One region of the Ferrimonas balearica DSM 9799 genome, then DNA from elsewhere that is predicted to be linked to it. Evidence: predicted binding sites of a transcription regulator. Region 1 holds the regulator's gene; each other region holds the start of a gene.

Region 1 (4,171 bases):
AAGCTCGATGGCCTGGGCGATCGCTACATTCATGAACTCTCCGGCGGCCAGCAGCAACGGGTGGCGATCGCCCGCGCGCTGGCCTACAAACCGAAGCTGCTGCTGTTGGATGAGCCCTTCTCCAACATCGACAGCCAGGTGCGTGGTGAGCTGATGGCAGAGATCCGCGCCATTCTGCGTTCGCAGGGCGTGAGTGCCATCTTCGTGACCCACTCCAAGGAGGAGGCCTTCGCCTTTGCCGACCGGCTGGCGTTGCTGCATGAGGGCAAGGTGGTGCAGACCGGTCCGGCGGAAGAGCTGTACTACCGTCCGGTGAGCCGTTTTGTGGCGGATTTCCTGGGCGGTGGCAACTATCTGGATGCCATTGTGGCCAGCGAACACGAAGTGGAAACGCCGCTGGGTGCCATCCACAGCATCAGCCCGTTGTGCTTCCCGCCCACCCATCGCGGTGAGCTGCTGCTGCGGCCACAACAGCTGGCGCTGGAGCCGGACGCGCATGGCAGTGGGGTGATCACCGCTCGTCGCTTTAAGGGCACCTACTGCGATTACCAGGTCAGCGTTGGCCCAGTGGAGCTGGCGGTGCGCTCCGGCCATATCGGTCTGGAACAGGGACAGCGCGTGGCGGTGGCGGCTTTGCCCCACGCTCTGGTGCTGTTTTAATTGGGGTAAATCAATCTTTTCCTTTACGCCACTTGCCAGTCCCGGCCGGGCTGCGCAGACTGTGGGATTGAAACTCAGATCTGTCGGTACTGACCATGTCCGTTGATATCACCAACAAGGAAGGACGCATGCCCAGGGAACAGGGTGGGATCTGTGCAGAGGGCAACCTGCACGGCATCTATTTGATGTTTAATGCCAGCGAAGGCGCGGAATCCACATTGCCGCGCGTGATCGCGGGTTTGGCCGCCTGGCTGCAAACCTCGGCAGACCGCAACGCCGATTGCGCCTTTAACGGCTTTGTCGCCATTGGGGCCAACTACTGGGACAGCCTGTATCCGCAGGGTCGCCCGGCGGAACTGGCCCCCTTCCCGAGCTTTGAAGCGGAAGACCGCAGTGCCCCGAGCCAGCCGGTTGACCTGTTTGTGCATATCCGCAGCGACCGGCTCGACGTTAACCACATTGCCGCCACTGAAGTGTGCCGCCGCCTGGCGGGCCTGGCGGAGTTGGTGGAAGAGGTACGCAGCTTCCGTTACCTGGACGCCCGTGACCTGACCGGCTTTGTCGATGGTACCGAGAACCCCACCGGCGCGCACCGTCGTGAGGTGGCTCTGGTGGGTGCGGAAGACGCCGCGTTTGCCGGTGGCAGCTACATCCATACCCAGCGCTACGTGCACAACATGCCGCTGTGGGAGCGCCAATCCCTGAAAACTCAGGAAGACACCATTGGCCGCACCAAGGTGGAGAACGTGGAGTACCCCAGTGCCGCCAAGCCGGGCTTTGCCCACATCAAGCGGGTTAACCTGAAGTACGAAGACGGCACCAGCATGGAGCTTCTGCGCCAGAGCATGCCTTACGGCAACATGCAGGAGCAGGGCCTGTTCTTTATCGCCTGCTGCAAGACCCCGCTGCACTTCACCGCGCAGCTGAAGTCGATGATTCACGGTGATGGCGAGCATTACGACCACCTGCTCAAGTTTACCCAGGCGGTCAGTGGTGCGGCGTACTTTGCCCCCTCCATCGATTTTATGGAGCAGGCTGCCGGCCTGTAAGGTCAGCCCCAGACACAAAAACGCCCGGCCAATGCCGGGCGTTTTTTTATGCCACCACCTCAGTCGTGGTAGTTGAACAGCGCTTTAACGGTGTCCTGGGTTTCCGCCATGGCACTGATCTGGCTGGGGGCGATAAAGATGGTGTCGTCACCGGCGATGGTGCCGAGGATCCCTTCCGCTTTGCCCATGGAGTCGAGCAGGCGGGCGATCAGCTGGGCGGCACCGGGGCTGGTGCGGACCACGATCATGGCGCCATTGTTGTCGACATCCAGCACCAGGTTGCGCAGCTGCGCATTGGCGGTGGGCACGCCCAGCTCCGCCGGCAGGCAGTAGACCATCTCCTGCTTGGCATTACGGGTGCGTACAGCGCCGAATTTGCTCAGCATCCGGGACACTTTGGACTGGTTGATGTTGTTGAACCCGGCTGCCTGCAGGGCGGCAACAATCTCCCCCTGCGAGCCAAAGCGCTCCTCCTTCAGTAAGGACTTAAAAGCGCGTACCAGTTCTTCTTGTGCGTTGGCGTTTCTCATTGTGGTAATCGATTCTGCCGTTTGGACTGGGCCACTTTGAATAAGGTCTGCTTAAAAAGCAAGTGATATTCACATCTTGGGAATAAAAATGCATCGATTGCCCTTCATTGTGCCCCTTTGATAGCCGTTAGTGATGACAGGCTAGACAACCGTCATTGGTCGCATTGCCATCAGAATTGGCTTTGGGTATTGTGGGCGCCAGTTGGAAAGATGATCCACGTCACATCAATGGAAAGATGGAGAATACGATGAAAGTTGCAGTACTGGGTGCCGCTGGTGGCATTGGTCAGGCTCTGGCCCTGTTGTTGAAGCTGAATCTGCCCAAGGGCAGCGATCTGGCCCTTTATGATATCGCTCCGGTCACTCCTGGTGTGGCCGTCGACATCAGCCACATTCCTACCGCCGTCAACGCCAAAGGTTACGCTGGCGAAGACCCGACTCCCGCCCTGGAAGGCGCTGACCTGGTGCTGATCTCCGCCGGTGTGGCCCGTAAGCCGGGCATGGACCGTGCTGACCTGTTTAACGTCAACGCGGGCATCATCCGTAACCTGGTTGGCAAGGTTGCCGAAGTGGCGCCCACCGCCTGCATCGGTGTGATCACCAACCCGGTAAACACCACCGTGGCCATCGCTGCCGAGGTGCTGAAGAACGCCGGTGTCTACGACAAGAACAAGCTGTTCGGTGTGACCACTCTGGATGTCATCCGCTCTGAAACCTTCATCGCCGAAGCCAAGGGCCTGAGCCCGGAGCAGGTGAAGATCAACGTGATTGGCGGCCACAGCGGCGTGACCATCCTGCCGCTGCTGTCCCAGGTGGAAGGCGTCTCCTTCACCGACGAAGAGATTGCCAGCCTGACTCACCGCATCCAGAACGCCGGTACCGAAGTGGTGGAAGCCAAGGCCGGTGGTGGCAGCGCAACCCTCTCCATGGCCCAGGCCGCCTGCCGCTTCGGTCTGTCGGTGGTGCGTGCCCTGCAGGGTGAGAAAGGCGTGGTTGAGTGTGCCTACGTGGAAGGCGCCGGTGAACATACCCGCTTCTTCGCGCAGCCGGTTGAGCTGGGCGTAAACGGCGTTGAGAACATTCTCTCCTACGGTGCCCTGAGCGACTTCGAGAAGCAGGCGCTGGATGGCATGCTGGAGACCCTCAGCGGCGACATCAGCAAAGGCGAAGCCTTCGTTAACGGCTGATAAGGCCGGGATAAAAAAAAGCGCCCTCAGGGGCGCTTTTTTTGTGGCTGAAGCGGAGCCTCAGTTACGGCGTTCGACCGCGATGCGGGCCAGGGAGGCCAGCGCTTCCCTAAACGGCGTCTCCGGCAGTACGTCGAGGGCGGCAATGGCCTTGTCGGCCTCTTCCACGGCGCGCTGCATGGTGTACTCCAGTGAGCCGACCTGATTCAGGGTGGCCACCACCTCGTCCACCTCGTCACAGCCGCCGTTTTCGATGGCGCTGCGGATCTGCTGGCTCTGGGCTTCCGGAGCGTGAGCGATGGCGTGGATCAGCGGCAGGGTCGGTTTGCCCTCGGCCAGGTCGTCACCCAGGTTCTTGCCCAGCTCTTCGGCGTCGGCGGTGTAGTCGAGCACGTCGTCCACCAGCTGGAAGGCGGTGCCCAGATAACGGCCGTAGTCGGACAGGGCGTCACACACTTCGGTGGGCTGGTCGGCGATAACCGCCGCCAGGTGTGTGGCGGCTTCAAACAGGCGGGCGGTCTTGCAGTAGATCACCTGCATGTAGCTTTCTTCGGTGGTGTTGGGGTCGTTGCAGTTCATCAACTGCAGCACTTCCCCTTCCGCCAGCACGTTGGTGGCGTCGGCCAGGTCTTCCAGTACACGGGGGCGCTTCAGTTCCGTCATCATCTGGAACGAGCGGGTGTAGAGGAAGTCACCAACCAGCACGCTGGCCTGGTTGCCGAACAGGGCGTTGGCGGTTTCGCGA
Region 2 (4,171 bases), 810 kb from region 1:
CCGGAACGGTGGCGTATTCGGCCAGCTCTTCCAGAGTCTGGTGCGAGAACACCCGGGCGACGATGGCATCACACCAGCGTGACAGGTTCATGGCGAAATCCTTGACCGCCTCACGCTGACCAATGGCGCCGTTCTGCTGGTCCAGGTAGAGGCAATGCCCGCCCAGTTTATTGATGCCGATATCAAAGCTGACCCGGGTACGCAGGCTCGGCTTCTCAAACAGCGTGACCACGGATTTGCCCTTCAGCGCATCCTGATAGGGGATGTAATCCGCCTTCAGGGTCTTGGCTAGGTCAATCAGACCGTGGATCTGCTCCGGGCTCAGGTCCTTAATGCTCAATAGATGGTTCATCACGATTCCTTGTTAATCGGTTAGCAGGGGTGGACCTGAGTGCCCACCGGCTCGCCCTTCACCAGGGCCGCAAGTTGTTCCGGGTAGCGCCAGCTGGCCACCAATACCCGATTGTTGATGGACCGGGCCGCCTCCAGCGCCGCATCCACCTTCACCTTCATGCCCCCTTCAATCACCCCCTGACGGGTCAACTCATCCACCAGAGCCGGGTCCAGGTTGGGGATCAGCTGGCCTTTGCCATCCAGTACGCCGGAAACGTCGGACAGCAGGGTTAACTCTGCGCCCAACAGCTGGCACACCACGGTGGCGGCCTGGTCGGCATTCACATTGAGGCGCTGGCCCTGATCGCTGACCGCGATGGAGCTGATGATCGGCAGCATCCCCAGCCCCAGCAGTTGCTCCAGCAGCGCCGGTTGCCCCACGCTGACTTTGCCCACGGCGCCCAAATCCGGGTCGAGCACCTCGGCCTGGGTCATGCCGCCATCGGCCAGTGACAGCCCGACCGGCACCAGCCCTGCTGCAACCGCCGCGGCCACCAGTTGGGTATTGGCGCTGCCTGCCAGAGCACCGGCGACCACGCTCATCTGCTCTTCCGGGGTAACCCGCAATCCGTTTTTCTTCTCAGAGAGGAAACCATTGGCACTGAGTTGCTGCTCCACCAGCACACCACCACCGTGCACCAGCACTGCCTGCCAGCCCGATTGGCCCAACGCTTTAAGGGTGCTGAAAAGCCGTTCGACGCCGGCTTCGCAGCCCAACAGGGCGCCACCGACTTTAATCACCATGGTCTTCATGCTTCACCTCCGAGACCAAACCGAATAAGTATGCATTGCAGCGCTTGGCTCGCGGCGCCTTTCATCAGGTTGTCGATGGCACTGGCCACCACCAGCACTTGGCGCTCACTGTCGAGCTTCCAGGCCAGCAGGCAACGATCGCTGCCCGCCACATCATCCACCTTGGGCCACTGACCGGCTGGCAGGCAGTGCACAACGGCACTGTCGTCATAACAGCCGTAAGCCTCGCTCAGTGCCGCTTCGGTGCAATCGGCGCTGACCGGTACCGTAATGGTGGCCAGGATGCCGCGCTTAAAAGCACCAAGGTGAGGGGTAAACACCACCGCATGGCCAAGCTGGCTTTCAATCTCGGGCTGATGGCGATGGCCCAGCACGCCATAAGGGGTCAGGCTAACCTGGCAGAAACTGCTGTTCAGGCTGGCTTTGCGTCCGGCACCGGATACGCCACTGACGGCATTAATCACAGGAACGCCTGCGATAAGGCCATGTTGAGCCAGGGGTTTCAGTGCGGTCAAAGCCGCGGTGGGGTAACAGCCGGGGACCGCAATCAGCGCCGCATCCGCCAGTGCAGTGCCGGCCCACTCGGCCAGGCCATACACCGCATCACTCAGCAGTTCCGGTGAGGGATGGCTGAAGCCATAGTGCTGGGGATAGATGGCCGGATCGGCAAAGCGGTGGCCACCAGACAGATCGAAGACGGTAAGCCCTTGCGCCAGCAGAGCGGGCGCCAACTCCGCACTGACCTGGTGGTCGGTGGCCAGGCACACTGCCTGTGCCTGCTGACCGAGCTCCGCTTGGGCCTCATGGGTCAGGGGTTGCAGCGGCTGGTCTACAAGACCCAGCAACTCCGGGTAGAGTTGCGATAACGGCGTATGCGCATCGGCACTGCCGGCGGAAACGTAGCAGCCGGCGAGGGCCAGGCTGGGATGGTTGGCAATCAATTTGGCCAGGGTGGCGCCGGTGTAGCCCGACGCGCCGACGATGGCGACCTTGAGCATGGTCTTGTCCCTATGTTGTCTGTTGTGTGTCGAGGTAACGCGGGTGGGCCTGATGACCCGAGAGGGGGATCAGGATCGTCGTCGGTCAACGGCAAAAGGCAGGGCAAAACAGGTCATGGTCATACTGGTCACTCCGTGAGATGAGCACAGAGTACCAAGAGTGATTTATTATGCAACCCTATAGCATTTTTATTTTTTCGAAATCACTTCGTTTTCGAGGCAGAAAAACACAGTTCGGGCGCAGTGCACAGAATTCCCTTCATGGATGAGGAAATTCCGAATTGGGCTATTGACCCAGCTCCGAGCGCGACTCAGGATCAGGACAACCGGGTATAAGGCAAGGGAACCTCAATGACTGATATGTACGCCCCCCTAAAGGCGAACGTCCACCTGCTGGGCGATATTTTAGGCGAGACCATCGAAGCTGAGCATGGCGCCGCATTTTTGAATCTGATTGAAGAGGTGCGGCAGCTGTCCAAAGCCTCTCGCCAGGGGGATACCGAGGCCCAGTCCAAGATGTTGGCACTGCTCTCCGAGCTGCCTGACGAACAGCTGGTGCCCTTTGCCAGTGCCTTTAACCAATTCCTCAACCTCGCCAACATCGCCGAGCAGTTCCACACCATCTCCCGCAACTGCGACGAGCTGGTGTGTGTACCGGACCCGGTTGATCTGCTGCTGGGTCGCCTGTTTAACGGCAAGGCCCAGCTGAAACCGGACCAGCTGATCGACGAGTTGGAAAAACTTGAGATCGACCTGGTGCTGACCGCTCACCCCACAGAGGTGACCCGTCGCACCCTGATCAGCAAATACTCCGCTCTGATCGAGTGTCTGAGCGAGCGCGAGAACCCGCAGCTCAGTGAACGCGAAACCAAGCGCAACCAGCTGCGCATGCGCCAGCTGGTTGCCCAGATCTGGCACACCAACGAGATCCGCAAGCAGCGCCCCACTCCGGTGGACGAAGCGCGCTGGGGCATGGCCACCGTCGAAACCAGCCTGTGGCATGCGGTACCGGAGTTCCTGCGCCAGTTGAATGAACAAGTCGAAGAGCACGCCGGCCGCCAACTGCCGCCGCACGTGGCGCCGGTTCGTTTCTCCAGCTGGATGGGCGGCGATCGGGACGGCAACCCCTTTGTCACCGCCAAGGTCAGCGAAGAGGTGCTGCTGCGTAACCGCTGCACTGCGACCCGCCTCTACCTGGAAGACATCAACCAGCTGATTGGCGAGCTGTCGATGACCGATTGCGACCAGGCCATCCGCGCCATGGTGGGCGATCACCGCGAACCTTACCGCATCCTGTTGCGTCAGCTGCGCGAGAAGCTGAGCGACACCCAGGATTACCTGATGGCCCGTCTTGATGGCCAACAGCCGAAAACCAACCCCAGCACCCTGATCTGGCATAAGAAAGACCTGCTCGAACCCCTTGAGCTGATCTACCAAAGCCTGCTCGATCAGGGCATGCGCCTGATCGCCAATGGCCTGCTGCTGGACACCCTGCGCCGCATCCACTGTTTCGGCCTGACCCTGGTGCGCGTCGACATCCGTCAAAGCTCCGACCGCCACGCCAGCGCCATTGCTGAGATCACCCGTTACCTGGGCCTCGGCGACTACCTGCACTGGAGCGAAGCGGAGAAGCAATCGTTCCTGCTGCGGGAACTGGCCAGCCGCCGTCCGCTGCTGCCGCACCAGTGGCAAGCCTCTGCCGATACTCAGGAGGTACTGGATACCTGCCGCCTGATTGGCCAGCAAAGCCCGGAAGCACTGGGTTCCTACGTCATCTCCATGGCCAGCGAGGCCTCCGATGTTCTGGCCGTGGCGCTGCTGCTCAAAGAGTGTGACTGCAATTTTGCCCTGCCCATCGTGCCGCTGTTCGAAACCCTCAGCGACCTCGACAACGCCCCGGCGGTGATGCGCAACCTGCTGCAGATCGACTGGTACCTGGGTTACTGCCGCGGCAAACAGCAGGTAATGATTGGTTACTCCGACTCCGCTAAGGACGCCGGGGTAATGGCCGCCTCCTGGGCCCAATA
Region 3 (4,171 bases), 2.0 Mb from region 1:
GCCAGCGAACACCAGTGCCAGGGTGAGCAACACCACCAGCAACAGCGCCACCATACCCAGACCCAAAAACTCGGCCAGGGGGTGGTTGTCAGAGACGTTGTTCTCCGGTGGTATCCGGTTTTGAAACTGGCTCATCCGCGTTGAATCACGGCCGTGCCATAGGCATAGACTTCGACGGAGACCTGCTGATTGCCGGCGCCCTTGCTGATTGACGCGGTTTCCAGCCGCACATTAAAGATGGCGCTGGCCCCCAGGCGCTGCGCCTCAGTTTTCATCCGCAGAATCGACTCACGGCGGGCGCGCTCAACCAGCGACTCATAGGCTCCGATGCGCCCACCAAACAGACTGCGAAGCGCCGCCGCCATCACCTTGAAGTAATCCACGGCCACCACGGTGTTGCCGCCAACCAGCCGCACTTCGCAGGGCTGAAAGGCTTGCGGCACTCGCTTATCGGAGAACACCAGCAGCGGTTGTAACTCCGCTTCCCGGCGCCGTATCGATTCAAAATGGCGCAGCTCGGCGTAGCGACCGAACAGGTAGCCAATCACCAGCAGTCCAAAGGTTATCAGTAGTGCGGTCATCGCTTACTCCACCACCACGGCGGTGCCGTAGGCAAACAGCTCCGCGGCGCCGGAGGTGACCGAAGAGGTTGAAAAGCGCACATTGATCACCGCATTAGCGCCGATGGCCTGAGCCTGCTCAATCATGCGGCCAACCGCTTCCTCACGGGCCTCATTCAGCAGTTCGGTATAGCCTTTGAGCTCGCCGCCTACGATGTTTTTCAGGCCCGCCATCAGGTCACGGCCCACGTGCTTAGCCCGCACCGTATTGCCCTGCACCAGACCGAGGTGCTGGGTGATGGTTTTTCCGGGAATGGTTTCGATATTGGTGATGATCAGCTCCACAACGCCGTCCTGTTTATGGGAAAAAAACCAACATAACAGAGCGTTGGGTAGCAAAAAAGGCACAAAAAAGCCGGGCACTTGCCCGGCTTTTGCCTGCTCCCAAAGGGATTAGAAAATCAGGTGGGCCATACCCGCGATAACCGGCAGTGCCACCAGGGTACGCAGCAGGAAGATGAGGAACAGCTCCCACAGCTTCACCGGCACCTTGGAACCCAGCAGCAGAGCACCGATTTCAGACATGTAGATCAGCTGGGTCACAGACAGTGCAGCAATCACAAAGCGGGTCATCTCGCTGTTGATGCCTTCCGCCAGGATGGCCGGCAGGAACATGTCGGCAAAACCCACCACCATGGTCTGGCTGGCTGCGGCCGCATCCGGGATCTGCAGCAGTTCCAGCAGCGGCACAAACGGGGTGCCCAGGATGCTGAACAGCGGGGTGTATTCCGCCACCATCAGGCCAGCCGTACCAATCGCCATCACCACCGGCAGTACGCCCAGGATCATATCGGTGGCGTTGTGTACCCCTTCGCGGACCACATCACCGGCGTTCTTCACCTGGCTGGCGCGGGCCAGAGCCAGCTTGTAGCCGTAGCTCAGGGTGGTTTCACCGGCCGGGATCACCTCTTCGTCACCGGTGCGAGCTTTACCGTTTACGAACAGGTCTTTCTTATTGGACAGCGGCGGCAGACGGGGCACCACAATGGCCACCACGATACCGGCCAGACACACAGTACCAAAGAACGGCAGGAAGTACGCTTCCAGACCCACGGTACCGATCACCACCAGAGAGAAGGTGATGGACACGATGGAGAAGGTGGTGCCGATTACCGCAGCTTCACGCTCGGTATAGTGGCCCTGCTCATACTGCTTGGAGGTCATCAGGACACCGACGGAACCGTCGCCTACCCAGGAAGCAAAACAGTCAACCGCAGAGCGGCCGGGCAGATTAAACACCGGACGCATCAGCTTGGTCATGGTGGTGCCCACCATCTCCAGCAGGCCAAAGTTCACCAGCAGCGGCAGGAACAGGCCAGCAAACAGGAATACGCAGAACAGCAGCGGTGCCAGGTCATTCAATACCAGGCCACCGGTATTTCCAGAGTGGATCGCTTCCGGCCCCACGGCAAAGAAGGTCAGTACCACGAACACCGCACCAACAACGCGGGTTACCGCCCAGGCCGGAGTCACATTGAACAGACTGTTCATAAAGGGGTGATTGACGATGACACCAGGCTTGATCAGCTTGGTAACCAGGGTCATGACGGCGGAGAACACGATAACGGTGGTTACCAGAGTCACGCCAAAGCTGTCCAGTTGACCCAGCAGGCCCTTGGCCAGCACCGCCACGGGAATGGTCAGGGAGCCGTTCACCGAAACCGGAGTCATAAACAGGAATACGCCAATCAGAGATGGCAGGAGGAACATCAACAGGTTCCGGGTGGACTTAACGTCCTGGAGTTCTAAAGTCTGCTCGCTATTCACGGCTTCGACCCTCTTATCGTACTTCTGGGTTTGGGGGTTCGCCTCATTCACATGAATGAATATTCAATGTGAGTGGTTGACGGGGCACAGAGTACCCCTAACCATCAGGATTGGAAACCCCCTCACCCAGACAAAAATGCGATGAAGGTCACATATATTTATTCACCCAAAGCGGGTAGCCATTCACTCGCGGCGGGTTCGAACAAAACTTAGTCGTCCTTTTCACCCGCCAGGCGGCGTTTCAGCTGATCCAGCAGGTTCGGCGGCACACCGTGAATGGTCAGAGTGTCGCGTACCGGATCCCACTGAACCCGCTCACCCAGATGCTGTGCATCAAAACTCACTGAGACACCACCACCGGTGCCACTGAATTTTTTCAGTGCGCGCAAGGTGGATTGGTCCGCCGGGAAGGTCTCTTCCAGGTCGTAGGCGCCATTGGAGGTGAATTGATAAAACGCGTCGAGGCCCTGATCGGCCAGCTCATCAGACACGTCTTTAAGCTGGATCGGCTCGCCCACAGCCACCTGGCTTTTGCAGTAATCGAATACCGCGTCACGGGCCTGCTGGCGCTCGCCTTTATCCAGCTCGGTGTCGGCAACGAAATCTTCTACCGCCTTCATCAGTTGCTGGTTCTGCGCCTTAGCGTTCACCCCTTCGACGCACCCCATAAAGTCGAGGAAGAAATCCGCCACCTTGCGACCAGCCCGGCCCTTTACAAAGGTCAGGTACTTTTTGGAGGTGGGGTCCGCCTGCCACTCAGTCAGGTCGATGCGGGCTGCCAGCTGCAGATTGCTCAGGTCCAGGTGTTCACTGCCCTGCACTTCCATCTCGTCAGACACCGATACCGAAGGCTTGGGAGAGAGCAGTGCAACGAACAGGTAATCGGACGCCACATGGTTGTAGGCCGCCATCAGCAGGTAGCCACCAGTGGCAAAGTCGTACTTACCCAGCTCCTGACCCAGCAACTGGCCAGCCTCAGCGGAGAACTCAACGAACCCTTTCTCACCGGCCCGCCAGGCGATCAGGGCTTCGCGGAACGCGTCATTGGTGTCACCCATCGGTTCACCATCGTCACCCAGTGGCGCACCGAAGTGGCCGTAGCCCTTGCCCGCTTTGGCGGTGTAGAGGCGGTGCAACTCGCCGACGAGGTCATCGAGCGCGTTGGAATGACTGAGGGGTTGAGGGCGCAGTTTGCACTGCAGTTGGCCATCTTCAGAGCGGATCACCGCGTGCAGAATGGCTTGATCGATCTTAAGGCTCATAATCACCACGAACGAGGAGGGCACAAAGCCACCTATTATAAGAGGGGTAAGCCAAAGGGCACCCCCCTTTTTTCGATAGGTGATAGCGATATCTGCAAGAGATTCGGGTACAATCCCGCGCCGGTTCGGCCCCTCCTAAGTGTCGGGCCCCCACCCATTACCACGTAACAGGACTCCCCCATGGCTATCGTTTCCAAATACAGCAATGAACAGGTTGAAGAGCTGCTGCACGAGCTGCTGCTGGTGCTGGAAAAGCGCAAGACCCCAACCGACCTGGCTTTGATGGCTCTGGGCAACGCCGCCACCGTACTGATCAACAGCAAGGTCAGCCCGGCGGTTCGCGGCCCCATCGCCGAACAGTTCGCTGAAGCGCTGAAAGCCTCAGTAAACGGTCGTTCGGACGCCTAACCAGCTGAAATTCTTGGCTGGAATTGTCGTTTCTTTCACCGTAGGATAAACAGCACAATCGGGCGCCGAGCCACCGCATGCACGCACAAGAACAACAGAAGGACAAAGTGTCAC

Evidence for each region. Region 1 encodes ArgR, which controls arginine synthesis, uptake and breakdown. Its sites were predicted from a motif close to ANTGAATANNTATTCANT; they were not measured.
Region 2: the regulator ArgR is predicted to act here: its motif matches at 2,304-2,321, upstream of argC (N-acetyl-gamma-glutamyl-phosphate reductase).
Region 3: the regulator ArgR is predicted to act here: its motif matches at 2,438-2,455, upstream of FBAL_RS08185 (YjiH family protein).

Annotation. Positions count from the first base shown of each region.
Region 1 is NC_014541.1:3,813,058-3,817,228, reverse strand. It holds gene FBAL_RS17285 (ABC transporter ATP-binding protein) at 1-660, shown strand, start outside; gene FBAL_RS17280 (Dyp-type peroxidase) at 789-1,709, shown strand; gene argR (transcriptional regulator ArgR) at 1,769-2,239, opposite strand; gene mdh (malate dehydrogenase) at 2,488-3,426, shown strand; gene ispB (octaprenyl diphosphate synthase) at 3,487-4,171, opposite strand, start outside.
Region 2 is NC_014541.1:340,503-344,673, reverse strand. It holds gene FBAL_RS01660 (ornithine carbamoyltransferase) at 1-352, opposite strand, end outside; gene argB (acetylglutamate kinase) at 373-1,146, opposite strand; gene argC (N-acetyl-gamma-glutamyl-phosphate reductase) at 1,143-2,144, opposite strand; gene ppc (phosphoenolpyruvate carboxylase) at 2,496-4,171, shown strand, end outside.
Region 3 is NC_014541.1:1,795,737-1,799,907, reverse strand. It holds gene FBAL_RS08200 (M48 family metallopeptidase) at 1-135, opposite strand, end outside; gene FBAL_RS08195 (YbjQ family protein) at 132-581, opposite strand; gene FBAL_RS08190 (YbjQ family protein) at 585-899, opposite strand; gene FBAL_RS08185 (YjiH family protein) at 1,014-2,330, opposite strand; gene yejK (nucleoid-associated protein YejK) at 2,597-3,649, opposite strand; gene FBAL_RS08175 (YejL family protein) at 3,830-4,057, shown strand; gene FBAL_RS08170 (DUF3413 domain-containing protein) at 4,135-4,171, shown strand, end outside.